Regions from separate parts of the Paenibacillus sp. LPE1-1-1.1 genome, predicted to be linked through region 2. Evidence: riboswitches for the same ligand, from Rfam matches in the RefSeq annotation. Region 2 holds a riboswitch; each other region holds the start of a gene.
What was found. A riboswitch is a leader RNA that binds a small molecule or an ion and turns the genes downstream of it on or off. The one in region 2 is predicted to bind cobalamin.
Positions count from the first base shown of each region.

Region 1: it holds a riboswitch for cobalamin, as region 2 does, so the genes downstream of both, MRBLPE1_RS05925 (DUF4430 domain-containing protein) here and MRBLPE1_RS00605 (ABC transporter substrate-binding protein) in region 2, are expected to answer to the same signal.
Region 3: it holds a riboswitch for cobalamin, as region 2 does, so the genes downstream of both, MRBLPE1_RS22865 (DUF4430 domain-containing protein) here and MRBLPE1_RS00605 (ABC transporter substrate-binding protein) in region 2, are expected to answer to the same signal.

Region 1 is NZ_JBEGHY010000001.1:1,357,103-1,367,080, reverse strand. Features, by position in the region: gene MRBLPE1_RS05955 (hypothetical protein) at 1-79, shown strand, start outside; gene MRBLPE1_RS05950 (DUF445 domain-containing protein) at 170-1,450, shown strand; gene MRBLPE1_RS05945 (DUF445 domain-containing protein) at 1,451-2,785, shown strand; gene MRBLPE1_RS05940 (spore germination protein) at 2,892-4,226, shown strand; gene MRBLPE1_RS05935 (GerAB/ArcD/ProY family transporter) at 4,219-5,298, shown strand; gene MRBLPE1_RS05930 (Ger(x)C family spore germination protein) at 5,285-6,343, shown strand; cobalamin riboswitch at 6,468-6,668, shown strand; gene MRBLPE1_RS05925 (DUF4430 domain-containing protein) at 6,816-9,923, shown strand.
Region 2 is NZ_JBEGHY010000001.1:106,606-116,583, reverse strand. Features, by position in the region: gene MRBLPE1_RS00615 (sulfite exporter TauE/SafE family protein) at 1-157, shown strand, start outside; gene MRBLPE1_RS00610 (FixH family protein) at 161-604, opposite strand; cobalamin riboswitch at 803-953, shown strand; gene MRBLPE1_RS00605 (ABC transporter substrate-binding protein) at 1,098-2,096, shown strand; gene MRBLPE1_RS00600 (FecCD family ABC transporter permease) at 2,137-3,138, shown strand; gene MRBLPE1_RS00595 (heme ABC transporter ATP-binding protein) at 3,135-3,920, shown strand; gene cobT (nicotinate-nucleotide--dimethylbenzimidazole phosphoribosyltransferase) at 3,948-5,018, shown strand; gene cobU (bifunctional adenosylcobinamide kinase/adenosylcobinamide-phosphate guanylyltransferase) at 5,029-5,619, shown strand; gene cbiB (adenosylcobinamide-phosphate synthase CbiB) at 5,616-6,596, shown strand; gene cobS (adenosylcobinamide-GDP ribazoletransferase) at 6,578-7,387, shown strand; gene cobD (threonine-phosphate decarboxylase CobD) at 7,411-8,511, shown strand; gene MRBLPE1_RS00565 (cobyric acid synthase) at 8,511-9,978, shown strand, end outside.
Region 3 is NZ_JBEGHY010000023.1:1,298,584-1,308,561, reverse strand. Features, by position in the region: gene MRBLPE1_RS22900 (ribose-phosphate diphosphokinase) at 55-996, opposite strand; gene MRBLPE1_RS22895 (multidrug effflux MFS transporter) at 1,270-2,502, shown strand; gene MRBLPE1_RS22890 (GAF domain-containing sensor histidine kinase) at 2,608-4,260, shown strand; gene MRBLPE1_RS22885 (response regulator transcription factor) at 4,270-4,929, shown strand; gene MRBLPE1_RS22880 (FMN-dependent NADH-azoreductase) at 5,089-5,715, shown strand; gene MRBLPE1_RS22875 (TetR/AcrR family transcriptional regulator) at 5,863-6,447, shown strand; gene MRBLPE1_RS22870 (DHA2 family efflux MFS transporter permease subunit) at 6,503-7,954, shown strand; cobalamin riboswitch at 8,053-8,251, shown strand; gene MRBLPE1_RS22865 (DUF4430 domain-containing protein) at 8,453-9,244, shown strand; gene MRBLPE1_RS22860 (energy-coupling factor transporter transmembrane component T) at 9,241-9,978, shown strand, end outside.

The sequences.
Region 1 (9,978 bases), 1.3 Mb from region 2:
GCCGAGAAACGATCCGAATACCCATCTTCCGGGAAGCTTTACGATTGTCGCGAATAAATTCAGAGTGGATCGGGTTTGATCATGGTGAGACAGGCGCGCTGCATTGTTTCATACCCCATAGTTATGGGATAATTACTAAGGTAAAGATCACCAAGAATGGAGCATAGCTATGAACAATTTTAGCATTAAGAAGAAAGCGGATTTAGCGCTGCTCTTTTCGGCTATTGGAATACTTGTCGCTTTTCCCTTTCATGATACGTTTGCAGGAGGCCTGCTTTTTTCATTGTTCAGTGCCGCAACGATTGGCGGGCTGGCCGATTCCTTTGCGGTGAGCGCGTTGTTCGGCAACCCATTGCGGATTAGATGGCCTGCCTGGATGGGAACGAATATTATTTCCCGCAATCGGGAGCGCTTGATCGGCGAGCTCGTTAAGATGGTCCAGAACGATCTGCTGACCATCCCGAATATCAAGGAACGGCTGGATGAATACAACATCGCCGATGTGCTTGTCACTTATTTGAAGCAGCATGGCGGCGAAGAAGGCATTAACGATATTTTGCAGCAGGTGGCAAATGACGTCATTACGACCATCGATTTGCAGGAGCTGTCCAGAACCGTACAAACCTTCCTGCTCGAGCATGCGGATGCGATTCCGGTGGCGAATATTGCTGCGGATGCGGGCGACTGGACGATCAAGAACGGTTATGATGACCGCATTATCGAATTCATGATCCCGGAGCTGATTAAAATCGTAAAGTCGGCCGCATTCGGTTCCGTTATCGATCAAATCATAAATTCGGCCATCCGCTCCTATGAAGGGGATAAATTCAGACGTAAATTGATTGATGTTACAGCGGGGCTGGAAGCAGCCAATCTAAGCGGAAGATTGCAGGAGTGGCTGGTATCCTTTCTGGAAAAATTCCATTCCGGGGATCATCCGCAGCGCAAGCAGCTTAAAGCATTCATCGCCAATTTTGTTGCGAGACTGCGCACGGACGAACAGCTGCGCGACCGGATCGAAGCAGGCAAAGAAACGCTGCTGGCAGCAGTGAAGGCGGATCTCAAGCTAGACGTCTACATCCAGCGCGGCCTTGAGTCGCTTCGCCAAGCCGCGGCGGAGAATGCGGAGGGGCAGCTTGCCCGTTATCCTTGGATCAAAGAGAAGGTGCGCGAAGGCGTTGCTTACCTGGAGGGAAATGACGAGCTGCTCGCGCGGCTTGATCATTACGTGAAAACCACGCTGCTGAAATGGATGGAGCAGAAGCATTCGTACATCGGCAAAATCGTTACCGACAAGCTGAACAGCTTCTCCGAAGAGGAGCTTATCGAGCTCGTGAAAGAGAAAGCGGGACGGGATCTGCAGTACATCCGGATAAACGGAATCGGAGTCGGCGCGCTTATTGGCGTCGTGCTGCATCTAGCGACCTTTTGGATAGGAGGGCAAGCATAAATGGCAATGAGGAAAAAAGCGAACCGCAGCTTGATATTGTTGGCGATCTTGTTCGTTATGGCCGCCTGCTGCTTGTATGTGTTCCCTGACCGGTGGTGGACGCGGATGCTGCTCTACACGACCGAAGCCGGGCTTGTGGGCGCATTAGCCGATTTGTTCGCGGTAACGGTGCTGTTCCGTCATCCGTTTGGCTGGAAATGGATCCCTCATACGGCGATTATCCCCAAAAACCGCGATAAGCTGATTGAAGGTGTCGCAAATATGGTTGAGCAGCAATTGCTCAGCAAGGATTTGCTTAAGGACAAGATAAAGCAAATCTCGCTGGTAGAGATCGGAATTTCCTGGATTGACCGGCGCCCAAGCGGCGTGCTCGCCGAGCAAGGCTGGAGACTGGCAGCGGGACTGCTCGCTAAGTTGGACATTAAAGGACTCTCCGTTCAATTAGATGAGAAAGCACGCAAAAGCATAGGGAAAGTCAACCTGTCGCCTTATGCGGGCAAGGCGCTGAAATGGGTCATGGACAACGGGAATTTCCAAAGCTGGCTCAGCCAGATCGTAGAGTTTGCTGCAGAACGTGCGGCAGATGAAAAAACGAAGCTCGTTATACGCGAGCTGCTCGGGAAAGAAAAGGAGAAGTTCGTCAACCAAGGCAGTATTTTCTCCAAATGGCTCAAAAAAATGGCAGTGGAAATCGCGGAGTCGACCAATGCGCTTAATCTCGACGATGCGACAAATGTGCTTTATGAGGATTTGCAGCTGTTGATTAATGATCTGCGAAATCCTCGGCATGAGCTTCGCGTATTGCTGGAGAGCATGGTCCATCAGCTTGCCGACAATATGCAAAACCGCGAGGATGTGTCTGCCGCAGTTAACGAGTGGAGGGATGAGCTGATCGAGAAAGTCTCATTGCTGCCGACGATCGAAGCCGTAATGGGCAATTTGAAGCATCTTCTGATTACCGATCCCGGGATGCAGCTTGCGGTAAAAGAGAAACATACGGTCAACCAATCCGATATCAAAAATCTGATCAATCAGTTCGTTGCATCGTATTGGGAATGGTTTAAAGGGAACGAAGAAACCAAGGGCTGGCTGGAGCAATACGCGCAGAGCTTCGCGGGCAAGATGATTGAGACGGAGCATACGATTATCGGGATCATCGTGCGGAAGACATTGGACAGTTTTACCGAGCAGAAGCTGGTGTACTTTATCGAGAGCAAGGTCGAAACCGATCTGCAGCGCATCCGGTTAAACGGAGCCTACATCGGCTCTGCGCTGGGCGCAGCTTTTTATCTACTGTTGTACGGGGTATATGAGCCGTTATTGAAGCTGCTATAAAAAAGAAGGAGTGTCCTGATCACAGGGCACTCCTTTTAAGTATATAAAGACTTGAGTAGGAGAAAATCGTAAGAGGAATTGTTTGTTAACAAGGAGAAGCGGGACTATGGATTCTTTGATGAAAGAATTAGAAGACAGGTTGGGCGCAAATGATGATTTCTTCATTCAGCCGGACAAAATTGGCGGGGCGAGCGTCGTATTGATGGGTTTCATCACGTTAATCGATTTAACGAGGACGAAAATTGCCATACATAAAAATTCCGAAAACGCCAGCCGGGAATCTGGATCTGTTGAATCCGTCATGGCTGCGATCGGCGAAATAAGGGAAATCGACCTAAATGAAGCGATCTCTTTATTTTTGGGAGGCAAATTAATCGTTTATTTTGAAAGCGCTGCAGGGTGCGTCATCGTTGATCCGTTCCCGATTGCCTTAAACAGAGCCGTTGAATCGCCTACGAACGAGAATGTGCTGCAAGGTCCGATGAGCTCATTTATCGAGGATATTGATACGAATATCGGAATCGTAAGAAAGCAAATCATCTCGCAGCATATCAAGGTTAAATCTTTCGTGGCAGGGATCGAGCAGCAGAAAAAGCTTTCTCTGATTTATGATGACAGCCATGCCGATCCCGGGTTAGTAAGCAAAATCATGGAGCAGCTCGAGCGCAGCAGCGACAAGGAAATCGATAACCTGCAAAATTTATCGAAATCGCTGGGCTTATCCTCTTGGTCGGCTGTGCCCAAATTCAATACGACGGAATTGCCGCAAGAGGTAGCGAGTGCATTGAAGAAGGGGAGAGTGGTGCTGTTCCTCGACCGCCTGCCGTTTGCGCTTGTGCTTCCTAACCTGATTTGGGACATGTTTTCGATCGAAAATGATCATAACTTTCCGCTCCCGTTAATGGTTATCATACGACTTCTGCGTGTAATCGGCTTGTTGATAACGCTGTTGGCACCCGGCTTATACGTTGCTCTGGTCGCCGTAAATCCGGAGGTTCTCCGAATCGAGCTTGCTTTAACGATTGCGCAAAGCCGTGAAGGCGTGCCTTATCCGGCAATCGTGGAAATCCTCTTGATGCTGGTCGTCTTGGAATTAATTATCGAAGCCAGCACCAGGCTGCCCAAAAGCATCGGTCCGACCATAACGATGGTAGGAGGCATAATATTAGGGCAGGCCGTCGTAGCAGCAAGATTGGTAAGCAATTTATTAATTATCGTGCTTGCGGCCACAACGATTTCGAATTCGACGATTGTCGGATTCCAAAATTCGCTTTCCATTCGGTTATTCAAATATTTAATCGTCATGATGTCCGCTATATTTGGAATTCTCGGACTGCTCGCAGGGTTGGTGTTACTCAGCGGTTACCTTGCAAGCATTAATACGTTCGGCATTTCCTATTTGAATTTCAGTATGAAAAAGGGTGAGACGGGAAATGGATAGAACTCTGCATGTCGTATTAATGTATAGCCTGACCAAACTGGGATTTGTGTTCTTCTTTTATTCGGGCGACATCATCTCAAGCACGACAGAGGGTCATTGGGTTGCGATTATATTGGGACTTGCGCTAAATATGCTAATGGTTTGGACATACATGAAAGGTCTCAGCTTTTTCCCTAAGCAGGATATTATAAGCATTTATCTGGGCATAGGAAAGTGGGCAGCCGGCTTTTTTCTGCTGCCCCTTGTATTTTATTTGCTTGTCGTCAATGTCATCACCATTCGAGCCTTTTCCGAAATCGTAACCCTTGTTTTCCTTGCCAATACACCGATCTGGGCGATCATGGGGCTCCTTGTTGTGATATCGGCTTATCTTGCGACGAATGGAGTCGATGCTATTTTCCGTACGGGCTTTCTGCTCGCTATTCTATTTCTTCCATTCATTTTTTTCGCGATTGTCACTTCCTTTCAAAATGTGGATTACCGCTACTTATTTCCGTTGATTGACCAGAAATTTTCATTTATAACGAAGCCATCCTATTTGCACAGCTTCTCTGCATTTGCCGTGAGCTTCCTGTTTCTAGGATTTGTTCAACCTTATTTCTCCTACAGCCGCAAAAAAGTGATGTTAGCCTTAGCGGCACTGGTTCCATTTTTCTTTATTTCTGTCTATATTCCGCTGCTTACTTTCGGGCAGGCTACCTCCTCAACCTTTAAATTTCCATTCATTATGCTGGTAAGCACGATCCATATTAATTGGTTGATGTTTGACCGGATTACGATGTTTTTGCTGCTGAGCCTCATCACCTTCACGATGCTGTTTATTTCGATCGTACTGTGGGAAATCAGCCGGATCCTGCATCGGAGCCTGCCAAAGGTGAAGCCCAACTATCTTATCATCATGACAGCAGCCCTTATCTATTCGGCTTGCTTGCTCATTAAGAATTGGGAGTCGATCGAGAAGTTAGCGATGTGGAATACGCTGCTGCGGTTTTTTGTTTTTTTAATCATTCCCTGCTCAATATGGTTTATTGGAGTTCGTTCCAGAAGGATGATCAAAGATGAAAGTGCTTAAGACATTTATTATCATAGGCATGGTCTTAACCCTTAGCGGCTGCTGGGATACTATTGATATCAATCACCGTGTATTGCCGGTTGTGATGGGCGTTTCCAAGCAGAACGGCGAATATTTGATCTATCTTCAAATTCCTGAGCCGGGTCAACATACGACGCAAATAAAAATCGTGACCGGAAGCGGGAACACGATCAATCATGCGGTCGATAAGATCAGTGCTAATTTGGAGAATCGCGTGGATTTACTACACGTGAAGGTTGTTTTGATGGACAAGAAATATGCGCAGGAGGGACTCGAAGATACCATTGCCGATTTTATGAGAGGCCGTGACGTGTCGCCTAAGACGCTGGTTACGATATGCGATGAAGATATGGATTATTTTTTTAAAACGGTAAAAAAAATGATGGAGCCCGAAGGCACGACGCTTTATGATTTTTTCGAGAAAAACGCTGGCTGGGATCCGCAAATTGCATTAACCCGGGTTTGGGAAGTATATCGCAGCATTCACTCTTATACGCGAGACGTAGCCATTCCGATCATTCGGTCGGGGAAAACGACCGCCGTTCAGCATATTGGCTCGGCCGTCATAAAAAACGGAAAAATGGTGGGGCAGATCAATTCGGATGAAACGCTGCTCTTCAATGCTTTTAAAGGCGAGAGCACGCAAGGGAAGATTGAGGTGCTGGATCATGCGAGCGTGCTTATCATAAGCAACTCTATGGATACAAAAAGCGTGATGAGCGGCGGTAAGCCTATTTTAAAAAGTGAATTAAAATTGAAGGTCGTTATCTTGGAAACAAAGGGGAACCCGACAAGTGAATTGATCAAGCAGGAGCTTGACGCTATGCTTACGGAGAAGTTCAATCAAATGTTCGCCAAGCTCCAAGCGGGCGGCGCGGATATTTTGGGTACAGGGCAATATTTCCGGCATAAAATTCCGCGGGTGCAGTTGAAAAGTTGGCGTACGGAGTATTACCCAAAGCTAAAGCTGGATCTTCAAGTAAATGCGATTATCGAAAATACGGGATTTCTCAATATGCGTTAGCGCTTCTAGGGGCCCTTCATCCATGGGATTGAGGGCTGCAGCGGCGCGCTTGGAAAAAAACAAACGGAACCTTTGTCTAATCGGTTTTTTTTTGATACAATTCACAAGTCTAGTACTTACAATTTCATAGAATAGCTAATATGGTGCTGCCGTGAAGCAAATCTTCGCAAGCAGCTTAATAGGGAAGTTCGGTCAAAGTCCGACGCGGTCCCGCCACTGTATCGCAGAGCTGACAATCATTTTATCCACTGTCCGGTTAGGACGGGAAGGAGATCGTCGAGCGATGAAGCGAAGCCAGGAGACCTGCCATAAAAGTGCTCTAAAATTCTCACGAGGATGGGAGGGAGATGTTTATTCGTGCTTCAGCGATAGGTAATTTCCTATGCTTTCTTACGCACGTAACAGCCCCAACATCTTTCCATGCGGAAGATGTTTTTTTGTTGCCAAAAAAGAACCAAAAGGAGAGAAAACATTGCTTGCCTTGAAAACATTCCTAAGAAAAAGCTTGCCTGCCATTTTAAGTTTTGTTTTAATCTTTAGTTTATTTGCGCCTCAAGTCAGTAAAGCCGCAGACCATACCGGAAACGCTGCTTTAAATGAAATGATTGGGAAAACGGTCAATTATTATAAAAATAAAAATGAAACCTTGGAATCCTGGTGGGCGATTGTCGCGCTGTGGGGAGCCGGAGAAAATCTGCAGGACGGCACTTGGAAGCTGCCTAGCTGGAAGACGATAGATCCGAAATCTACGGTTTCCGGAACCGAGTATATCCGGTATATTTTTGCATTGCTCGCCATGGGCGAGGATCCGGCTCATGCTTGGGAGACCAACCGTAACCTATACGCGGAGCTTGCCGCGCAGCAAAATCCTGCAACGGGTGCATTTGGTTCAACCAATAAACATATGTGGGCGATGCTTGCGCTCGATACGGGCGCAAAGCTGGGCAGCGATGTAGGCGGGTGGAACGCAGCCGCTAAACAAAAAGCATTAGATTATCTGCTAGGCAAGCAGCTTAGCGACGGCGGTTTCGCATTTTTTGGGAGCACTTCGGAGTCTGACATGACGGGAATGGGTCTGCTGGCGCTTGGAAACTATCAGAATGACAGCGCCGCGCAGCAGTCGATTGAGAGAATAAAAGCATTTTTGAAAACAAAGCAGTTAAACAACGAGCAAGTCATGTACGGGGAAAATTCAAACAGCATGTCCGCCGTTGTCTCGGGTTTGGCTGCCATAAACGAGGATGTATTGTCTGATCCTTGGACGGCCAATGGCAAAAGCGTTCTCGATTCTTTTGCGCTGTACCAGCTGCAGGACGGCACTTTCAAATGGAATGAAAGCGACACCGCAGGCAATGGCATGGCTACCGAACAAGCGCTGATTGCGCTCACCGATATCCAATCGCTGCAAAGCGTATGGTATCGTTTTGCTGAAGCCAAACCGCCGGTTCCGGTAGCAGCAGAACTGCAAGTAGACGGAATTTCCGGACCGATTTACGCCAAACAACAGGTAACGATTAAAAATACGGAAAAACCGGCAACGGCATTGGATTTGCTGAAGCAAGCCCTTGATCTAGCGAATCCGAAAATCAGCTACAAAGTCGTAGACAGCAGCTTCGGATCCTATGTCTCTTCTATTCATGGCCAAGCGGCGGGCAGCCTTGGCGGCTGGGACGGCTGGATGTATGAAGTAAACGGCATCGCGCCAAGCGTAGGAGCAGACGCCTACGAACTGAAATCAGCCGATGTTGTACGCTTCTACTACAGCAGATGGCCGTTGATTTCAACGGCAGCGCAAATCGCAAACGGAGCTGAAAACCCGTCAGTCGAGGTCGCGCTGATTGGAGATGAGTTTACGGAAGATGCGGTGAGCAGTAACAATTGGTCCATTCAAACAGGTAACACGGAGCTTCAGGTAAACGCGATCAGCCTAGATGGAAATAAAGCAACGGTTTCATTTACAGGAACAGCTAAAGGCGGAACGATTACCTTAAAAGCATTGGGCGCTGCGCTTGTCGGCAATACAGACAGCGATGCAATAGCTGTCGTAGTCCCTCGCGTACTAAGCGGTTCAACGGATCAAACGATTGCGATTAACGGGAATGAAAAATCCGTTCTAATCACAGAAGCAGGCGCGGCTCCGCTAACGAATAACGTCAGCCTTACCTTCGCGACGGCTGCTTTGCCTAAGGTAACAGCAGAACGAGGTAACGCATGGCTGGAGATTCCGGTCAATACGGTCGTCACATCGGCATGGAACAAAGTGCTTCAGCTGCCGCAAAATCTTAGCACGACGGAAAGCGGATTGGACGCCAAGTTGAACACCGCGCTATCTTCCGGCAGCAAGAAGGTGGATACCATTGCCGTTCGCATACAAGCAGGCGGTCCGGATAAAATCGAGTTCAACCAGCATGTCACCCTGACCATAAAAGGCCAAGGCGACAAGGAAGCAGGATTCATTGATCAATCGGGTGTATTTACGCCAATAAAAAAATATTCCGATTCGTCAGTGCGGGCAGACGAGGTTTACGCATACAGCCTAAACGGCGATTTGATTATTAAAACGAAACATTTCACCGAGTTTCTTGCTTATACCGCATCGGCATTAACGATTGGCGGAGGCGGCGGCGGTCTTCCGGCAGTTCAAACGATCACGCTTTCCGTTGAAAAACGTTCATTAAACGAGGGGGATGCCGTTGCTCCTTATGCCGTAACATTGTCCGAAGGGGATACGGCGTTCACGGCTCTCAAACGCGCACTGGAACAAAAGGGCGTGTCGCTGAATTATACGGGTACAGGCTCGAGCGTTTATGTCCAGGCGATTGGCGGTCTTGCCGAATTCGACCATGGAACGGAAAGCGGCTGGATGTATTCCGTAAACGGCGTTTTCCCAAAATCAAGCGCGGGAGCGTACACGCTGAAAAACGGCGATGTATTACGCTGGCAGTATACGAAAGATCTAGGTAAGGATCTTGGCGTACCGCTTGAGCCGGGCGAGCCGGGCGAACAGCTGCCTGGTGAGAATCCAGATCCGGCTGTTACCCCGAAATATACCGATGAAGCTGCGATTGCAAGCTGGGCACTGGCTGCCGTAACGAAAGCGACGGAGCTTGGCTTTATGCACGGCACGGGCGCAGAGCATCCGAAATTTGAGCCAAAGCGTCAGCTGACTCGCGCCGAGTTTGCTGCATTAGTCGTTAAATATGCAGGAGAAGAACCGCTGCAGGCTGATTCAGGCTTTAAGGATGTAAATAAACAGGCATGGTATTACGGTTATGTAGCGGCTGCAAAAGAAAAAGGCTTGATGTCTGGCATTTCGGGCACTTCCTTTGCTCCAAGCGAGTCCATTACTAGACAAGAAATGGCTGCAGTCCTCGTTAGGCTTAAGGGCTTGGCCGACGCGAATGCGCCTCAAGCTGCGATTAAGGACCGCGATGCCGTATCGGCATGGGCTGTTCCTTTTGTCAACGTGGCTTACCAAAAAGGCTTGATGACCGGTGATAACGGATTATTCAACCCGCAAGCTCTTGTAACGAGAGAGATGGCGGCGGTAACCATTATCAGGTTGCATGAATTGAAATAATCACCAAGCTGCCTCATGGCTAAGCGTTAGCCGTGGGGCAGCTATTTTCATAAAA
Region 2 (9,978 bases):
GCTTGCCGCGTCAGTCGCTGCTTTTGCTAATAAGAAATGGCGCAGGCTAATGCGCAAGGCAAGCCTAGTGACCGCAATAGCAGTCGGCGTCATTTCGATTTTGCGCGGGCTTGCCGTTAATGGCGTAATTCCGTCGATTAATCCGTGGCTGTGGTAGACTCTAGTGGACTGCACGCAGAAGCCTAACGACGGTATAGGAATGGTCATCCATTTCGAGCGTTAAGGTTGCCTTCCAAGTGCCGGCCATTAACGGTATGCCTTCGCCTTCGTATTTGCCTGGAGCAGCTTCTGCCAATTCGAATTGATAATCGCCGCAAACCATATTGAGCATATCCAGCTTAACATGAATGGACGCGTCCTTAACGGGGCTGCCATTTCGATCGGTCACATCGATTTTAAAGCTGTTGCGTTGAAGCACTTTGGCTGGATAGGCATCAATGGTCCAAATGATATTGCCATTTTCGAATGTATGCTCAGTAACGGGCGGAGGCGGGGCATCGTTCGGGTGCAGCCAAATCAATGCCCCGCCGGCCAGAAGCGCAGTGAATATGAAAACAAGAACGAACTTGAGCAAAGGCGAACGGGCGTTACGACTCGGCAGCATGACAGCATATCATCTCCTTTGTTCCGGTGTTTTGGAATCAGCTCATCTAATTTACCTATGCAGGCAATGAGTGGTGCAGAACGTGTTAAGAAATGGTTGGAAGCATCAATGGCATTGGACAAATTTCAAGAGACGGTGTATATTAACATCTGATCATTTCATAGTTTATAGACAGGTGCGGATAGGAGCATAACCGACCAGGAAGCGAAAGCTTACGGTACTCCTTGAGGCTTAATAGGGAAGCCCGGTGTAAATCCGGCACGGACCCGCCACTGTAAGGACGCGCAGCAGTATCTTAATCATACTGTGCTATCCGAGTCAGAAAATCTGCCTGTCTTGTTATACACTCAAACCTACGTGGACTTAGGTACGGTGTTGGAGAAGCTTGCCGCTTAGCTGTTTATGTAAAAGCGTATGAAAGCATTTCTGGCACATTGGCCAGAGATGCTTTTTTTTATTTATACGTAATAAAATAATAGGGGTGCAGTAGAGGATGAACCGAATGAACCGCAATACGATGAAGTTTTTGCTAGGCTTGCTGCTTGTCATGATGCTAGTGGTTACGAGCGCGTGCGGAGCAAACAAGAATGCCGACAATCTGAGTAACAATCAGGCAGGCAATGCGGAGCAACCCGCAACGGCTGAGCCGACGCCGGACGCGTCAGCCCAAACCACGGTATATCCATTGACAATCAAGGATGACACCGGGACGGAAATTACTTTTGAAAAGCAGCCTGCCAAAGTGGTTACGCTTGTTCCGAGCGAAACGGAAACGATTTATGCCATTGGTTCGGGAGAGCAAGTGGTGGGCGTCGATCAATGGAGCGATTATCCGGAAGAGGCAGCCTCGAAGCCGAAGGTCGGCGATATGACGACCAATATAGAAGCTGTCGTGGCTTTGAATCCCGATCTCGTTCTTGCGTCTTCGTCGCTGAATACGGAGGCGATTACGAAGCTGCGCGAGCTGAATATTGCGGTGTATGCGACAGATCCGCTGACCTATGATGCCGTTATTGCCAAAATCGAGAATTTAGGTCATATTATGAATAAACAGTCCGAAGCAACTGCCGTAGCCGACCATATGCGTGAAGTGAAGCAGCAGGTTTCGGATGCCGTAAAAGATGCAGAGAAAAAGAAGGTATTTTTAGAATTTTCGCAAGGCTGGACAGTTGGCTCGGGCACATTCCTTGATGAGCTGCTAGGTTTGGCAGGCGGGAACAACATCTCTGCCGGCTCACCAGGCTGGTACGAGGTTAACGCTGAAGAAGTTGTGACCCAAAACCCTGAGCTCATTATTTATCCTGATTTGAAGGAGGACCCGAATCCGATCGTTGCCGGCATCGAGAGCCGCCCAGGCTGGGATGTCATCGACGCGGTGAAAAACAAGCAAATGTTCGCGGTGACCGAAAACCCGCTCGTTCGCGTAGGCCCGCGGCTTGCGGACGGTTTGCTTGAGCTTGCTAAAGTGATTCACCCGGATCTCGTAAAATAATCCAATGACCTATAAACTCGTTTGGTATGGAGGAGCAGCTATGCTCCTTCTTGCTGTTTCTATCGTTGTTAGTTTGACCATTGGCTCATCCGGCATATCGGTTCGGGATGTGTGGGGCATTATGCTGCATCAGCTGCCTTGGCTTTCGGATAAGCCCACATCCTATACGGCGGGAGAAATCGCGATTGTCACGCAGGTCAGACTGTCCCGCGTGCTGCTGGCGGTTCTTGTCGGCGCATGCCTTGCGCTTGCAGGAGCAGGCTTTCAAGGGGTGCTTCGCAATCCTTTAGCCGATCCTTATACGCTTGGCGTAGCCTCGGGCAGCTCGGTAGGCGCCGCATTTATCATCTTGTTCGGGCTGCAAACGGCGCTCGGGATGTGGACGATTCCGCTTGTAGCCTTTGGAACGGGAACGGTTACGCTGCTTGGCGTTTTTTGGCTTTCACGCAATAAAGGGATTATGCATATTGAAACGCTCATTCTCTCCGGGGTCATTATTCAATCCTTTTTAGGCGCCTTTGTTTCATTTATGGTTTCGATGTCTGAAGGAGTCGTCAATCAAATTTTGTTTTGGTTAATGGGCTCGCTTGCCATGAGAAGCTGGGATAACGTGTATATGCTTATCCCGTTTCTTGCGCTTGGATTGCCGCTGCTGATCGCCTATGGCCAATCGCTCAACTTATTTGTTTTGGGAGAACGGCATGCGGCCCATCTAGGCGTTAACGTAGAACGGACAAAGCTCGTTGTTTTAATCGGCTCCACGCTGCTGACGGCGGCGGCCGTTTCTGTGTCCGGCGTTATCGGTTTCGTCGGTTTAGTTGTACCGCATTTGATTCGTTTATTGGTGGGACCGGACTATCGATTCATTACCCCATTGTCAGCGATCGGAGGCGGAGTGTTTGTCTTATGGGCTGATACGTTTGCAAGGATGGCATTAACGCCAAAAGAAATTCCGTTAGGTGTCGTTACCGCACTGATCGGAGCGCCGTTCTTTGCTTTTTTGCTGCATAGGCGGAAGCTGAAGCAAGGAGGCTCGATATGATAGAGGCACATAACATTACTCAGACCGTTCAGGGACGAGTAGTGCTGAACGGACTATCCTGTACGTTTCAGAAAGGGCGGATGTACGGCATCATTGGTCCGAACGGTGTAGGCAAGTCAACGCTCCTGCAGGTGCTGTCGGGCGTCGAACGTCCTAAAAGCGGTGACGTACGGCTTGCCGGAATCCCCTTAGCCTCCTATCCGCGCAAAGAATTGGCTAAGCAGATGGCTGTTCTACAGCAAAGCGGTCTTCCTCCGGTCGGATTCTCGGTGCGCGAGGTTGTAAGCATGGGAAGGTATCCGTTTCAGAATTGGCTGGGCAGCGACGAGAAAGATTCAGAAACGATCGTTAATGAGGCACTTACCGCAATGGGGCTGCAAGAGCTGGAGCATCGCAAAATGGATCAGCTGAGCGGCGGGGAACGCCAGCGCGTGGCTCTGGCTAAGGTGATGGCGCAGGAGCCGTCTATTATTTTGCTGGATGAGCCCACAACCTACTTAGATATAGGCTTTCAGGTGCAGCTTCTTGATACGGTGCGGGCATGGCAGCAGAAGCGGGACCTAACCGTTATTGCTGTCCTGCATGATTTAAACCTAGCCGCGCTATATTGCGACGAGCTGGCCGTGCTTCATCAAGGAAAGGTTGCCGCCGCTGGAACGCCGCATCAGGTGCTTACTCCGTCACTCATTGAGCGGGTATATGAGACAACGACAACCGTTATCTCCCATCCCGTGACCTCAGCGCCTCAAATCATGCTGCAGCCGAATTATAGATCCGAATAGTAAAATATGAGAGTAGGAGCGATTGCCATGGCAAACGATTTATACATACAGCTATTAGAAACCATTAAGCGAATCAAACCCTTCAACGAAGAGGCTGCGGCTCAAGCTGCGCGTCACTCGGACTCCTTAACGAAGCCGCCTGGCAGTCTGGGCAAACTGGAAGCGATTGCGTCACAAATCGCAGGCGTCTCAGGGCAGCTTTGGCCGGATTTATCGCGTAAAGCGGTAATTGTTATGGCGGGCGACCATGGCGTCTGCGAGGAAGGGGTAAGCGCGTTCCCGCAGGCAGTGACTCCGCAAATGGTGCTGAACTTTTTGAACGGAGGTGCGGCTGTCAACGTATTGGCTAAGCAGGCGGGAGCAGAGGTCATTTGCGTGGACATCGGAGTGAATGCCGATCTCGAGCATGATCGGCTTTTAAGCCGGAAGATTGTGCGGGGCACCGCCAATATGGCCAAGCAAGCGGCAATGACAAGGGAAGAAGCCCTTCAAGCGATCATGGTGGGCGTTGATATTGTTAATGAACAGGTGACGCAAGGGATCCGACTCTTTGCTACGGGCGAAATGGGCATTGGCAACACGACGGCGAGCGCGGCTCTGACTACGGTATTAACCGGGTTATCGCCGGAAGAATCAGTAGGCAGGGGGACGGGAATTGACGACGCGAGCTGGTTAAACAAGGTCGAGGTCGTGAAACGGGCGATTGCTGTTAACGGGCTCGATTCTGCGGATGCAGATCCGATCGATGTGCTGGCTAAGGTTGGCGGCGCCGAGATCGCGGGACTTGCCGGCGTCATACTCGGCGCGGCGGCGAATGGCTGCCTAGTCGTTATCGACGGCTACATTTCTTCGGCGTCAGCGCTCGTCGCGTCACGGATCGCAAAGCAAGCAATGCCTTATATGGTGGCCTCGCATCTTTCCCATGAACAAGGTCATTTAAAGCTGCTGGAATCGATGGGTTTACTGCCGATGATGCAGTTGGAGATGAGGCTTGGCGAAGGTACGGGCGCCGTATTGGGTTTTCATTTTATTGACGCTGCGCTGCTTCTTATGCAGGAGATGGCAACTTTCGAGAGCGCGGGCGTATCCAAGGGTTAGGTGATGTCAGTTGGCAGTATTGGTAACAGGCGGGGCGCGAAGCGGCAAAAGCAGCTTTGCGGAGCAATATGCGATGAGGGTGGCGGGGCGCGGAATTTATATCGCAACCTGCCAGCCCTATGATCATGAAATGCAAGAGCGGATCACGGTTCATCAGACTGATCGCAAGGATTCGGGCTTTCGCTGGGAAACGCTCGAGGATCCATTCGATGCAGCGGAGCAGCTTATCCGATTTGAGAAAGAATTCACCCGGGATGCGGGTAAGGGGAATAAGCCGCCAGTCGTTTTGCTTGATTGTTTAACCTTGTGGCTGACGAATTGGCTATTGCGCATCGAGCAGGAGGCTTTGGAGGATTCCCGTCTGGAGCAGGAAATTTCAAAGCTGCTTGAAGGGATTCAAAGCTATCCTCATCCTTTGGTTATCGTCACGAACGAGGTCGGAGACGGAATCGTTCCGGCTTATCCGCTTGGACGCGTGTTCCGGGATGAGGCGGGGCGCCTGAATCAAAGGGCAGCCGCGGTCTGCGAGCGCGTTTTCCTTGTGACGGCAGGGATACCCGTTGAATTGAAATCTCATGCTTTTAGATGGGAGCAATTATGATATTTTATTCCTTCAAGGAGCTGTTTCTTCTAACAGGAGCCGCGCTCGCGATCGATTGGATGGTGGGCGATCCCAAATGGCCGACTCATCCGGTCATTTGGATCGGGCGATTCATTCGTTTCGCGGAACGGTTTCTCCAGCCGGAGCGCTGGAAGCAACATCCTGCCGCAGTGCGGGGATTAGGAATCGCGTTAACCATGATGACGCTCGCGATCAGCTTTGGATTCATATGGCTGCTCGTTTGGACAGCGGATGCCGTGCATCCATGGCTCGGTTATGCGGTAAGCGCCTGGTTTATTTCAACCACGATAGCGGTTAAGGGGCTCAAGGAAGCCGCTATGTTAGTATATCAACCATTGATTGAAGGCCGGCTGGATGAAGCGAGAATATATGTCGGTTACATCGTTGGGCGGGACACCGCAAAGCTGGATGAAAGAGAGGCCTCGCGTGCGGCGGTCGAGACGGTTGCCGAGAATACCGTCGACGCGCTCGTGTCCCCCTTTTTATTCGCATTAATCGGTGGCGCTCCGCTCGCTATGCTTTACCGCGCAGTAAATACGCTCGATTCCATGGTTGGCTACCGGAATGAGAAATATAAATATTTCGGTTGGTTCTCCGCACGAACGGATGATGTTTTCAATTATATCCCGGCACGGATTACAGGCGTAATGCTTACGATTTCCGCAATGTTCGACCGGAGAATGAGCGCCAAGGATGCGCTGCGTTCCATTCGCGCCTTTGCCCGCCTACATCCAAGTCCAAACAGCGGGATTCCGGAATCCGCGGTAGCGGGTGCGATTGGCATAGAACTGGGCGGCAGCAATACCTATTTCGGCGTTGCCAGCGAACGGGCCCGAATGGGTTGGCCGAAACGCAAGCTAGCCGCAGGAGATATTGTGCTTGCGGTTCAATTGTTGTACCGGGTTAGCTTTATATTATTCGCGGGGGTGATTGCAGGTTGGTTCATCGTGAATTAAAGCTGCAGGCGCAAGCCCTCATCGCTGCTTTTCAGTTTTTAACGAGGTTCCCGGTTCCCGTGTCGGTTCCTTTTCAAGGAGCCGTTTTGTCGCGAAGCGTGGTATATTTTCCTATAGCCGGCGCAATGATTGGCGCTTGCTTATATGCCGCTGCTTGGTTGTTAGCTCTTTTTGTGCCTGCTTGGCCAGGCGCGGTTCTTCTGCTTATCTTCTGGACCGCGTTAAGCGGCGGCTTGCATCTTGACGGCTGGATGGATACCGCGGATGGCGTGCTCAGCCATCGTTCCCGTGAGCGAATGCTCGAAATCATGAAGGACAGCCGGGTAGGCGCAATGGGCGTGCTTGCGGCCGTATTTCTGCTTTTGTTTAAAGCTTCGCTGCTAGCTGAGCTTATGCAGCATGAGATTATCAAGCTTTATGGACCGCTGCTTGTGGTCATCCCGATGTGGAGCCGGGCTTGGATGAGTACGGCGATTGCCGGTTGGCCGTTTGCCCGGAAGGGCGAAGGAATAGCTATTTTATTCCATGAGGTGAAACATGCTCAAGCCGCCGCTGCGCTCCTCTTGCCCGCTGCCGCTACGGCGCTGGTTTTGAGGTTTGCCGGAATGGGGAGAGAAGAAGCGCTTCTTTGGCTGCTGATCTTTGCTTTTTGTACGTTTATTGTTGGAGGAATACTTGCAGCTTGGTTAAATCATAAGCTGGGCGGCTTAACGGGTGATACCTATGGAGCGATGAACGAAGCCATTGAAGCATCGCTTCTGTTTGCCGCGGTGATTTGGCTGCATGCCTAATTGAAAAGGAGCTGGACGGATAGATGTTGGAAAGATACGGTCATGGGGGCGATTTACGGACCGCAGAAGAAGCCTTTGATATACCAGCCCATAAGTTTATTGATTTCAGCTCGAACATGAATCCGCTGGGGCCTCCGCTGAGCGTGAAGCAAGCGCTTCATTCTTATGCGGAAGTCATTGGGCAATATCCTGATCCGGCGGTGCGCGGTTTAAGACGAAAGCTCTCCGAGCTGCATGATATCGATGAGCAGTCCATTGTGGTTGGCAATGGCGCTGCGGAATTGATTGATTTAATCGTGCGTGCGCTCCAGCCCAAATTAACGACGCTGGCCATTCCATGCTTTGATGAATACGGCGACGCGATACGGAAAATCGGCGGAGCAATCTATGAAATCAAGCTTTCGCCGAGCAATCAGTTTGAATTGGGTTTAGATTCGGAGCATTTATGCGGAGCCGCGGAAACGGGTTCATTGTTTATGCTGGGCTCTCCTAACAATCCGACGGGTCAGCTCGTGGATCCGGAGCTCATCCGCACGCTTTTGAGAAAAGGCGCCTATGTGGTCGTAGATGAAGCATTCATGGACTTTGTGCCGGAAGAATCGCGTTACAGCCTTCTCAGGGAAGCGACAAGACATGAAAGGCTGTTTGTTATACGCTCGATGACTAAGTTTTATTCCATACCCGGCATTCGCCTGGGGTATATTGTCGGCATGCCGAGAACGCTAAGCGGGTTAAGGAGATTGCAGGTGCCCTGGAGCGTGAATTCGCTGGCTCAGTTAATAGGCGAAGCCGTGCTGGACGAGACGGATTATGCGGACCGGACGATATCATGGCTGGAGAAGGAGAGACCGTGGTTAATCGGGAAGCTCCAGGCCATCGGCTTCGAGGTGAATCCTAGCTCTGCCAATTATTTGCTCGTTCGGATTCCCAAAGATGCTGGGATTAGCGCAAGCATGCTCCAGCTCGAGATGGGCAAGCAAGGCGTACTGATCCGTGATGCTTCGAGATTTTCCGGACTTGATCATACCTATATTCGCGTGGCCGTCAAGCTCCGCAAGCAAAATGAACAGCTGCTGGCAGCATTAGAGCATTGCATGAATCGGTATAGGAGTCGTGGTGTTTAATGTCATTAAATGAACGGGAATCTACTAAAAAGGATACGCTGCCAGGCAGAACGATAATGATCCAAGGCACGGCGTCTGATGTAGGCAAAAGCTTGATCACAGCTGCGTTATGCCGTGTTTTTACCAACGAGGGCTGGCGCACCGCGCCATTTAAATCACAAAATATGTCTTTAAACTCCTATGTTACTTGGGAGGGGAAAGAAATCGGTCGCGCGCAGGGGATGCAGGCGGATGCCTGCGGAATCTTGGCAACGACCGATATGAACCCGATTCTGCTGAAGCCGACCGGCGAGATGTCCTCACAGGTCGTCGTGCATGGCGAACCTCTGCGTGACTATGAGGCATCCGAATACCGAGAGAACTATTTGCCTGCAGCCGGTGGAATCGTAAGGGAAGCGCTGCAGCGTTTGCGAGAGACGCATGACATTGTCGTACTGGAAGGAGCGGGGAGTCCCGCCGAGATTAATTTGAAGGACCGTGACATCGTCAACATGCGGATGGCGGAGTGGGCAGACGCTCCGGTTATCCTCGCTGCCGATATTGACCGGGGCGGCGTGTTCGCATCCATCGTCGGTACCCTGGAGCTGTTAGAGCCGGAGGAACGTGACCGGATCGGCGGTTTTATCATTAACAAATTCCGCGGCGATGTTTCCCTGCTGCAGCCTGGCCTGGATTGGCTGGAAGCGCGGACCGGCAAGCCAGTGATCGGCGTGCTGCCTTTTATGCCGGGCCTTGAGCTGGAAGACGAAGATTCATTATCCCTTAGCAAGCAGCATGCTTATGAGCCGATAGATGCCGCGAACGAGATGCGCGAGTTGGATATCGCGGTTATCCGATTGCCCCGTATTTCGAATTTTACGGATATGGACCCGCTGCGATTCGAGAAGGATATACGGCTTCGATACATTGAGCATGCCGGGCAATGGGGATATCCGGATGCCGTCATCCTTCCCGGCAGCAAAAATACGATCGGGGACATGATCTGGCTGAAGGAAACGGGACTGGCCGCTTGCGTGCAAAAGCATGCTGCCGGAGGCGGCGCGGTGGTAGGCATTTGCGGCGGTTACGAAATGCTTGGTACCCGGCTTTATGATCCGCTCCATGTAGAATCGATGGTAAATGAAACGGATGGGCTTGGCCTATTTCCGTTTGAGGTTCGTTTTGCGGCGAAAAAAAGAACGGTTCGTGTTGCAGGGACAGGACAATTGAACAAAAAAAGCTCTCCTGCTCGCATTGAGGGTTATGAAATCCATATGGGCGAGGTTATCTGGCCTCATGATGAGGCGTTAGTCCATGTCCATCGGCCATTCCAATTGAAGGAACAACGGTTGGGGACTGATCTTAATACTCCTTCCAACCTTATGCCAGAAGGCGCGAGCACGGAGGACGGCAAGCAATGGGGAACTTTTATCCATGGCATTTTGCATAACGATGATTTTCGCAGGCTTTGGTTAAACAACTTACGGG
Region 3 (9,978 bases), on a different contig from region 2:
ATACCCCCTTGCTCTTTTGCAAGGGGGTATGCTTCTTTTGCTGTTCCTTTTAATCTAGGTGCCGGCTTTAAATAAGGTGGCGATGGATCCGCCTTCGGTGATGATTTTGATTGCTGTGGCAAGAAGAGGCGACATCGGCAATACGATAAATTTATCGGAGCGTTCCTCGCCGATCGCGATAGTATCCGTAATGACGACCTCGCGAATGTTTGGATGGTCAAGCTTCTCGAGCGCGTTGGCGGAGAAGAGCCCGTGCGTTGCGCATATGTAAGAATCATGGGCGCCTCTTTTTTTAAGCGCCTCTACAACGTTTACGATCGTGCTGCCCGTATCGATCAAATCCTCGATAATGATTGGCGTCATGTCTTCGACATCGCCGATGATATGCGTAATCTCGGATTGGTTATGAGCAGGCCGATTTTTGATCATGATGGCGAAAGGACAATCGAGCAGTCCGGCAAGCTTCTCGGCCGTTGTAGCGCGTCCCGCATCGGGAGATACAACTACCGGGTTTTTAATCTTTTTGTTTCTTAAATATTCAATGATCAAATCAAGCGCGGTTAGATGATCGACCGGAATATCGAAAAAGCCTTGTATCGGATCAGCGTGCAGGTCGACCGTAATAATGCGGTTAGCCCCAACCGTGGTCAGCACATCCGCAACCATCTTAGCTGAAATCGGTTCGCGCGGCGCTGATTTTCGTTCTTGTCTCGCATAGCCGTAATAAGGCATGACGATATTGATCGTTTTGGCCGATGCGCGTTTTGCGGCGTCAATCATAACCAGCGTCTCGATCAAATGCTCGTTAACCGGATGCGAGAGCGATTGAATGATAAAAACGTCGCAGGTGCGAATCGACTCCCCGTAGGATACATGGATTTCTCCGCTTTGCTGCCTCGATATGGCGACATTGCCGAGCGGAAGCTCAAGCTCTTTGCACAGCTCCTCGGCCAGTCGTTGGTTCGAAGTGCCGGAAAAAATTTTAACTTTTTGCATTTGTTCCTCCTTAAAGGTTTGCGAAGCAAACCTACTTCGTAAGCATGAGCTTAGGTTTGCGAAGCAAACCTACTTCGTAAGCATGAGCTTAGGTTTGCGAAGCAAACCTACTTCGTAAGCAAATTTCATCTCTATGCGACATTCTTTGCTCAATCATAACAAACAAAACATAGGAGGACAAATGTTTGCTGTGCCTATAATCGTATTGGAACAAATAATGAAAGATGATAAAGTAGAGTTTTGATGTATTTATTGAAGAAGGAGTTGCAATGCGTGCCTAATCACAGCCAAATACAATCCTTAAAGGGCAGTTCTTCGGAGGACACGAAGCGAGTGTGGCTCATTCTGCTGCTTGGCTCGTTGTCTGCGTTCGGACCGTTGTCGCTAGACATGTACCTGCCTGCCCTGCCTCAGCTGGCAAAGGACTTCGGAACAAGCTCTTCGCTCGTTCAGCTCAGCTTAACGGCCTGTATGATCGGTCTGTCTGTCGGACAGCTTTTCTCCGGAACCTGGAGTGACATAAAGGGGAGAAGGCTGCCGCTGCTCATTTTTTTAGCCGTATACGCTCTATCCTCGGTATTATGCGCGATGGCGCCTTCAATCGGAATTTTAATCATTCTCAGGTTTATCCAAGGCTTTTCCGGTTCAGCCGGCATCGTTATATCCCGGGCGGTCGTCCGTGATTTGTATGAGGGTCCGTCGCTTACCCGATTTTTTGCGATGCTGATGCTGGTCAACGGGGCGGCTCCCATATTTGCTCCCATTGCGGGCGGCCAACTATTAAGAGTAACGTCCTGGGAGGGCGTATTCATCGTGCTGGGCGTTTGGGGCATGCTTATATTTTTTGCCGTGCTATTTGGCATGCCCGAGACGCTTGCGCCGGATAAGCGAATGACCGGAGGATTTCGTCAAACGATATCGACCTTCGGCATCCTGCTGCGCGACCGTTCCTTTATGGGCTACGCGCTGGCGCAAGGTCTCGTGATGGCGGCGATGTTCGCCTATATCGCAGGGTCGCCCTTCGTGCTGCAAAATATTTACGGCGTGACGCCGCAAAGCTTCAGCTTGTTTTTCGCAATAAATGGCTTAGGTATTATATTATTCGGACAGCTTACTGGCCGGCTTGCGGCTAAGGTGGGAGAGAACAAGTTGTTCGTCATCGGACTCGCGATTGCAGCATCGGCAGGAACGGCGCTGCTAACCATGATTTTGCTCGAAGCGGCTCTGATCTATATTCTCGTTCCGTTATTTCTGGTCGTATCCAGCGTAGGCATCATCAGCACGACAGGCTTCTCGCTGGCGATGCAAAAGCACGGCAGCGCCGCAGGCAGCGCATCCGCCTTGCTAGGGCTCCTCTCTTTTACTTTCGGAGGCTTGATGGCGCCGCTGATCGGCCTCGGCGGCAGCGCAAACGCGCTTCCGATGGGTATTTGGATTGCTGCCGCAGAGCTTGGGGCTGTGGCCTGTTATGTTCTTATAATTAAAAACCCGTTCAAAAAACGGTAATCTTTATGAAAAGCTGTCCATCTGAAATTGAGGAATCTAGGAGGGGGCGGCTCTTTTTTTGCTGCTTGCCTAGGTGTATAATGTGTGCTTAGAAGGGGTGGGAGCATGTCCGCGGAGATAAGGGCTTATGAGTTGGTCGCGTTGAAGGAAATCGCCGAGACGCTGAACAGTACCAACGACATGGAAGAAATGCTGAAAGACGTGCTTGCCAAGCTGCTCCAAGTAACAGGCTTTACGACCGGCTGGATCTTTATGATCGATCATCATAACGAAGATTTAAGCGTGACTACACATCATTTACCGGAGGGGCTTCGGGCAAATAACCAAGCACTGATGTGCGGATCAGCATGCTGGTGCGTAGAGAGATTCAAGCAAAATAAGCTGGAGCAAGCGGTGAATATTATCGAATGCTCCAGAATTACATATGCGGTTAACAATGAGCTCGGCGATACGGAGGGTGTTTCCCATCATGCAACCGTGCCGCTTCATGCCGGCTCGGACCGATTCGGCCTGTTGAACGTCGCGGAGTCCGGGAAGGTGAAATTCTCGGAGGAGGAGCTGGCGCTGCTGCAAGCGGTAGCCTATCAAATCGGCACGGCGATTAAACGAATCCGGCTCTACCAGGTTCAGGAGAAGCATGCCCTTCATTATGCCAAGCTCGGTGATGTCATTCAAAAAATAAATGCCATACAGGATATTAACAATTTGCCGCTCCAGGCCGTTCGCTATATTGGCGATACCTTCAACTGGCAGCATGTTTCGTTGTTTATGTACGAGCAGGAGCAATTATCGCTGCGCGCGCATTATACGGATAAGTGTGTCAAGAAAGAGTGGCTTTCAATGGAGATTGACCAAGGAGGAACGGTAAGCACCGCTTTCCGTGAGAATCGGATCGTTACCTTGTCGGATTGCCATCAGGTACCCAGCTCATCGTTGACGTCCATCGGAATTCCGCCGTTCTCCTCAGCCGTGGCGATTCCCCTTCGTATTCGAAGCAAGCCGATCGGCGTATTGTTTATCAGCAGCCAGCTGGGCAGACAATTTGATGATTATCTCGAGGATTTTTTGTATTCGTTAGGGGATCATTTTACGCTAAGCGTGGAAAATTTGCGGGTGTATGAGCAGCGGCGAGAGCTGGCTCGAATGGAAGAGAGAAACCGGATGGCAAGAGACCTGCATGATTCGGTTATTCAAAAAATATTTTCATTATCCTTTCTCGCCAAAGGGGCTGAAACGGTTCTTGCGGGCAAAGAGCCGATCGTCGAGCGGTCCCTGCAAGAAATAAGGCAGCTCTCCCAAGAAACGCTGAAGGAAATGCGAACGCTCATCTGGCAGCTTCGCCCGGCAGGCTTAGAGCATGGACTGCTGACTGCTTTAAAGCAATACGGCAAGAACATGGGCTTAACGGTATTTGAACAGGTTGAAGGCGTAAGGGAGCTGCCCCGGGCAATTGAAGAGGCGTTTTGGCGGATCGGGCAAGAAGCCATGAACAATGTAAAGAAGCATGCGGAAACCAATGTGGTGTACGTGCGGTTAATTAAAACAGAGCAGGCTGCCAGCATTGAAATCAAAGACCAGGGCATTGGGTTTTCACCAGAGAAACGCAAAGGCAAGCTGACGATGGGGATGCTGACGATGCGGGAGCGGGCGGAGACGCTGGGCGGCGAGCTGTCGATCAAAAGCGCGAAGGGGCGGCCCACTGTCGTAAAAGCTACGATCCCGGTCGCGACAGATATGGAAATGTGGAATGAGGAATGAGGAACAGCCGTGAAGATCAAAATATTATTGGTAGACGATCATCAAATCGTGCTAAAGGGCATTTCGTTTTTTCTCACGATGCAGCCCGATTTCGAATTGGTCGGGGAAGCCCATAATGGACTGGAAGCCGTCGAGAAGGCAGCCGAATTAAATCCGGATATCATACTGATGGATTTGAACATGCCGATCATGGACGGGATTGAAGCGAGTACGCGGATCGCCAAGCAAAATCCGGAGATCAAAGTGCTCGTTCTGACGAGTTTCTCGGACCGCAGCCATATTGTTCCCGCGCTCCAGTCCGGAGCAATCGGGTATATGCTGAAGGATGTAGAGCCGGATCAGCTTGCAGAAGCCATTCGCAGCGCTTATAAGGGGAACATCCAGCTTCACCCGGACATCGCAAGCGCGCTGCTTGCCGAGGTGGTACCGGAAAATGCTGCGGTGAAGGAGCTGCCGAGCCGGGCATTAATCGAACTATTGACTCCGCGGGAGCTGGAAGTGCTGCAGGAGCTTACCAAAGGAATGAGCAACAAAGATATTGCGCGAAACCTGACCGTGGCGGAGAAAACAGTAAAAACGCATGTGAGCAGTATTTTGAGCAAACTTAATATGACGGATCGCACGCAAGCGGCTTTATACGCGGTGCATTTAATGAAAGAACTCGAATAAAAAACGTCGTAAGACTATAGTCGTAAGACTGAATCTCCGCCCTAGGCGGTTCAATATCGTCTTTTTTTCGGTCTATTTACCGATGCTTCCCTCCTCAAAACTATATACAATAAAGGTACTTACAAAAAGTAAATTATATATTGTGGAGGGAAACAAATCATGAGTACAGTTTTATTTGTTAAAGCAAACGATCGCGGAATCGAAATGGGAACAAGCGTTAAGCTATACCACGCTTTTCTAGATAGCTACAAAGCCAGCCATCCTGAGGATGTCGTTATTGAGCTAGATTTGTTTAAAGAAGAATTGCCGTACTTGAATGCGGATATGATCAACGGTAACTTTAAAGCGGCCCGCGGCTACGACCTGACACCGGCAGAGCAAGCGGCAGTAGCGGTTTCCGATAAATATATCAATCAATTTCTTGCAGCGGATAAAGTCGTATTCGCATTCCCGCTTTGGAACTTCACGGTTCCGGCTGTATTGCACACTTACATCGACTACCTTTCGCAAGCAGGCAAAACATTCAGTTATTCGGCTGAAGGTCCAGTCGGCTTGATTACAGACAAAAAAGTAGCGCTGCTTAACGCACGCGGAGGCATCTATTCCGAGGGTCCAGCAGCCGGCGCTGAAATGTCGTTCAACTTCATTCGCAACGTAATGGGCTTCTTCGGCGTAAAAAACCTGGAGAGCGTCATTATCGAAGGCCACAACCAATTGCCTGATCAAGCGGAAGCGATTGTTGCTGCCGGCCTTGAACAAGCAAAAAAAGTAGCTGCAAGCTTCTAATTTCAGCGGTAAAGCCAAGACAGCCAGACATTCGTCTGGTTGTCTTTTTTTTGCATTGGGCGTTCTGTAAATAAAAAATGATTGACTCTTTAAGCGGATCAATGTTTATATTATATAGACCGATCGTTATAATCGAGGAGTGAATGGATGTCAGAAAAACAAAATACCAGATGCGCCATTCTTGAAACGGCGGCAAGGCTTTTTTTTACGCAGGGATACCATGCTACCGGTTTGAGCCAAATTATTAAAGAGAGCAGCTGTCCGAAAGGCTCTTTGTATTATTATTTCCCGAACGGCAAGGAGGAGCTGGCGCTGGAGTGCATCAACTGCACCCGTGATCTCGTCATCGAGAAGTGGAATCAAAAATTTTCCGCTTTTGAAGAGCCGGCGGAAGCCATACAGGATTTCGTTCACGATATGGCGGAGGATGCCGAGAAGTTCGATTTCCAAGGGTATATGCCCTTTAGTTTCTGGATGGCGGTGGAGACCTCGTCGATCAGCGATACGCTTAGAGCTGCCGGACAGGATGTTTTTGCCGCTTGGCAGGCCGTCATCTCGGAAAGGCTTGTTAGTTATGGCATGGATGAGGCCAAAGCAAAAGAGATTGGCGTCGTCATCATTTCGCTGCTGGAGGGCGCGCTGATCCTGACGTTGACGAATCGGGATAAGCAGCCGCTGTTAAGCGCGGCAAAGTGCATACCCTACGTCGTAAACCATTGTCCTTCTTTCTGAGAAGGCATCAATAAATATAGATAGATATGGGAGAGTGGAATTTTTGCAAGCAACAATGGCAAAATCGCAGCAACGAACGGAGCAGACCTACAAAGTATTTCCTATTATGATTTCTTTGCTTTTGGCCGGCTTCGTCGGCATGTTCAGTGAAACGGCTTTAAATGTAGCGCTTAGCGATCTAATTCAAGTTTTTAATATCACTGCGCCAACGGTACAATGGCTGACAACGGGCTATTTGCTCACGCTTGGCATCTTGGTTCCGGTATCGGGCTTATTGCTGCAATGGTTTTCAACGAGGCAGCTGTTTATAGCAGCGGTAAGCTTCTCCGTGCTTGGCACGCTTGTGGCGGCGCTCGCTCCGAGCTTTGATGTGCTCATGGCGGCACGCGTCATTCAAGCCATTGGTACGGCGCTTCTTCTGCCCCTGATGTTTAATACGATACTCATTATTTTTCCTGCCGAGAAGCGGGGAGCGGCGATGGGCATAATCGGGCTCGTCATTATGGTTGCACCCGCGGTAGGACCTACCATAGCCGGACTTCTCATCGAAAATTTGAGCTGGCACTGGATTTTCTGGCTGTCGCTTCCGTTCTTGGTTATAGCCCTTGTTTTTGGAATTTTCTATATGCAAAATGTCTCCACGATTACAAAACCGAAAATCGATGTTTTCTCGCTTGTATTCTCGACCCTTGGCTTCGGCGGCATCGTGTTTGCGTTCAGCAGCGCAGGTGAAGGCGAAGGCGGTTGGGGCAGCGCAAAAGTTATTACCTTTATGATTATCGGCATAGCCGCGCTTATCGTTTTTGCTATCCGTCAGTTGACGATGAAGCAGCCGATGATGAACCTGCGCGCCTTTAAGCATCCGATGTTCATAGTGGGAACGCTGATGGTGTTTATTTGTATGATGGTTATATTAGCCTCCATGCTCGTTTTACCGATGTATTTGATCAGCGGGCTGGGTCTTAGCGCGCTTACGGCAGGTCTCGTCCTATTGCCGGGGGGACTGATTAATGGTATTTTGTCCCCGGTTATGGGCAGCTTGTTTGATAAATTCGGTCCAAAATGGCTCGTTATTCCCGGACTTGTTATCTTAGCAGCCGTGCTTTGGTTTTTCTCCGGCATTACGACGGCGTCGACGCTGGCGCTTGTCATCGTGCTTCATTCCTGCTTGATGATCGGAATTTCGATGGTATGGATGCCGTCGCAGACCAATGGTCTGAACCAGCTTCCGCGCGAACTGTATCCGGACGGCACAGCGATTATGAACACGCTGCAGCAGGTGGCGGGTGCCATTGGCACGGCGGTTGCGGTTAGCATTATGACCGCTGGGATGAACAGTTTCATGAAGAATGCCGCTGATCCGGCTGACCCGGCGAATGCGCCTCTCGCTATGACGGCGGGCATACAGGATGCGTTTATTTTCGCGATGGTCGTTGCGGTCATTGGCCTAGTTGTTGCGTTCTTCATTAAACGGGTTCATGTAGAAAAGCAAAATAATAAAAAATAAAGTTACGAAACATGATGACCTCAAAGCCGAACAGGATGGCTATGTCTGATCGCTTATAGACAAACCCCCTTAATCCCGATATGATTGATAAAATAACCGAATATTTGTTAAGAGAAGGTGCAAGCAGAACGGGTTTTTGTTTGCTTAATAGGGAAGTCCGGTATCATGCCGGCGCGGTCCCGCCACTGTATGTGAAGAGCGTTTCTCTCAAAATGCCACTGTCTGTCGTAGGGATGGGAAGGTAGAGAAACGTGTTGACGCACGAGCCAGGAGACCTGCCTTTTCTTATTTTGTTTCTCATTCTTCGGGGGTAAGAATGGAGATCGGAACGTTATGCAATGCGCATGATGTTTATTTTATTTGCAGTTGCAAATCTTTAATTCGATAAAAGATCCCCTCTGAACAGGGGATCTTTTTTTTGTTTTGCAGCCCCCAGCGGCATAACGAAGAAGCTTGTCCGGTCAAAAAGAATTGAAAAAAGGAAGTAGGAAAGAATTGATGGCAAAGAACAGCAAGCGATGGTTATTCAGCTTATTGATAGGCCTGCTGGTAATTGGAGCAATCGTCGGCTGCGCGAATCCGGAAACGAACGGAAATACGGCAAGCGAGCAAACGCCAGCAAGCCAAGCTCCGCAAGAGACAGCTGTAACGGATGATAAAGGCAGCATAGAGCCTAAAGGCGGAAGCGAGAGCGCGCAACCTGCTAATTCATCTCCGACTGCGGAACCAAAGGCAACGCCCTCTGCGGTCGCGGACAAAGACGAAGATGAAAATCCGGTAAAGGATGCCGCAAGCGAGAAACCCGCTGCGTCCGTGAAACCGGCGAAGCCGACGCTATCCCCAGTGCAGGGCGATCAGCAGGTGACGCCTTCGCCAAAGCCGAATGCGTCAGAAAAGCCCGTCCAGTCTCCGTCTGCCTCACCGGCCGAAACGAAGCAGCCGATTAGTTCGGTTACGATATCGATCGTGGCGGACGAGAAAACGGGCACCGTGCTCGCGGCTACCGCCGTCGAACTGCAGAAAGACGATACCGTGCTTGAAGTGCTGAAGAGAACGACCCGCAAAAACAAAATCCAAATGGAATACAGAGGCGTAAAGGCTGCTGCTTACATTGAAGGCATTGATAATTTGTATGAATTTGATCTCGGCGCAAAGAGTGGATGGATGTACCGGGTGAACGGCGAGTTTCCAAATAAAAGCGCGGGTGCCTTTAAGCTCAAGGACGGCGATGTCATTGAATGGCTGTATACCATCGATCTCGGCGAGGATCTGGGAGCCGAGGCGGAATGAACAATGCCTTCTTCTCCGCTCATCCCATTACCAGCTTCTGCTATTATGCGGGTGTCATTGCCTTTGGCATGCTGTTATTTCATCCTGTTTTCCTCGTGACGTCGATTGCGGCGCTTACGGCTATTATTGTCATTCATGGCGAAGGGAAGCGGCTGCTTAAGCTGCTTCCTTATTATGCGCTTATGGGCGGATCGGTTGCCGTTCTTAACCCGTTGTTCTCCCATCGGGGGAGGCATATTCTCTTTTATTTCATGGATCAGCCGATAACGCTGGAAGCGATTTTGTACGGGGTGACGATGATGCTCTCGTTAATATGCATGATGCTGGCGTTTGTTTCCTTTCAGCAAATCGTAACCACAGACAAATGGATGTATCTGTTCTCGAGGGTCGCGCCGCGCACGTCGCTCCTAACCTCGATGTCGATTCGCTTCGTGCCGCTGTTTATGCGCAGGCTGGAGCAAATTACGACCGTGCAGCGGATGAAGGGGGTAACCATTCACGAGGGCAGCCTAAAAAAACGCAGCAAGGACGGCATGCTGCTCGTTCGCGTGCTGCTGACCTGGTCTTTGGAAGAAGCGCTTCAGACAGCCGATTCCATGAAAGCGAGAGGGTACGGCTCTGCCAAACGAAGCTCCTACGTAATCTATCGGATGGATCGCAGGGACTGGTATGTGCTCGGATTTTTGATAGCGGCGGGGGCCGCCTGCGCTTGGGGCTGGATGCAGGGTTATGGG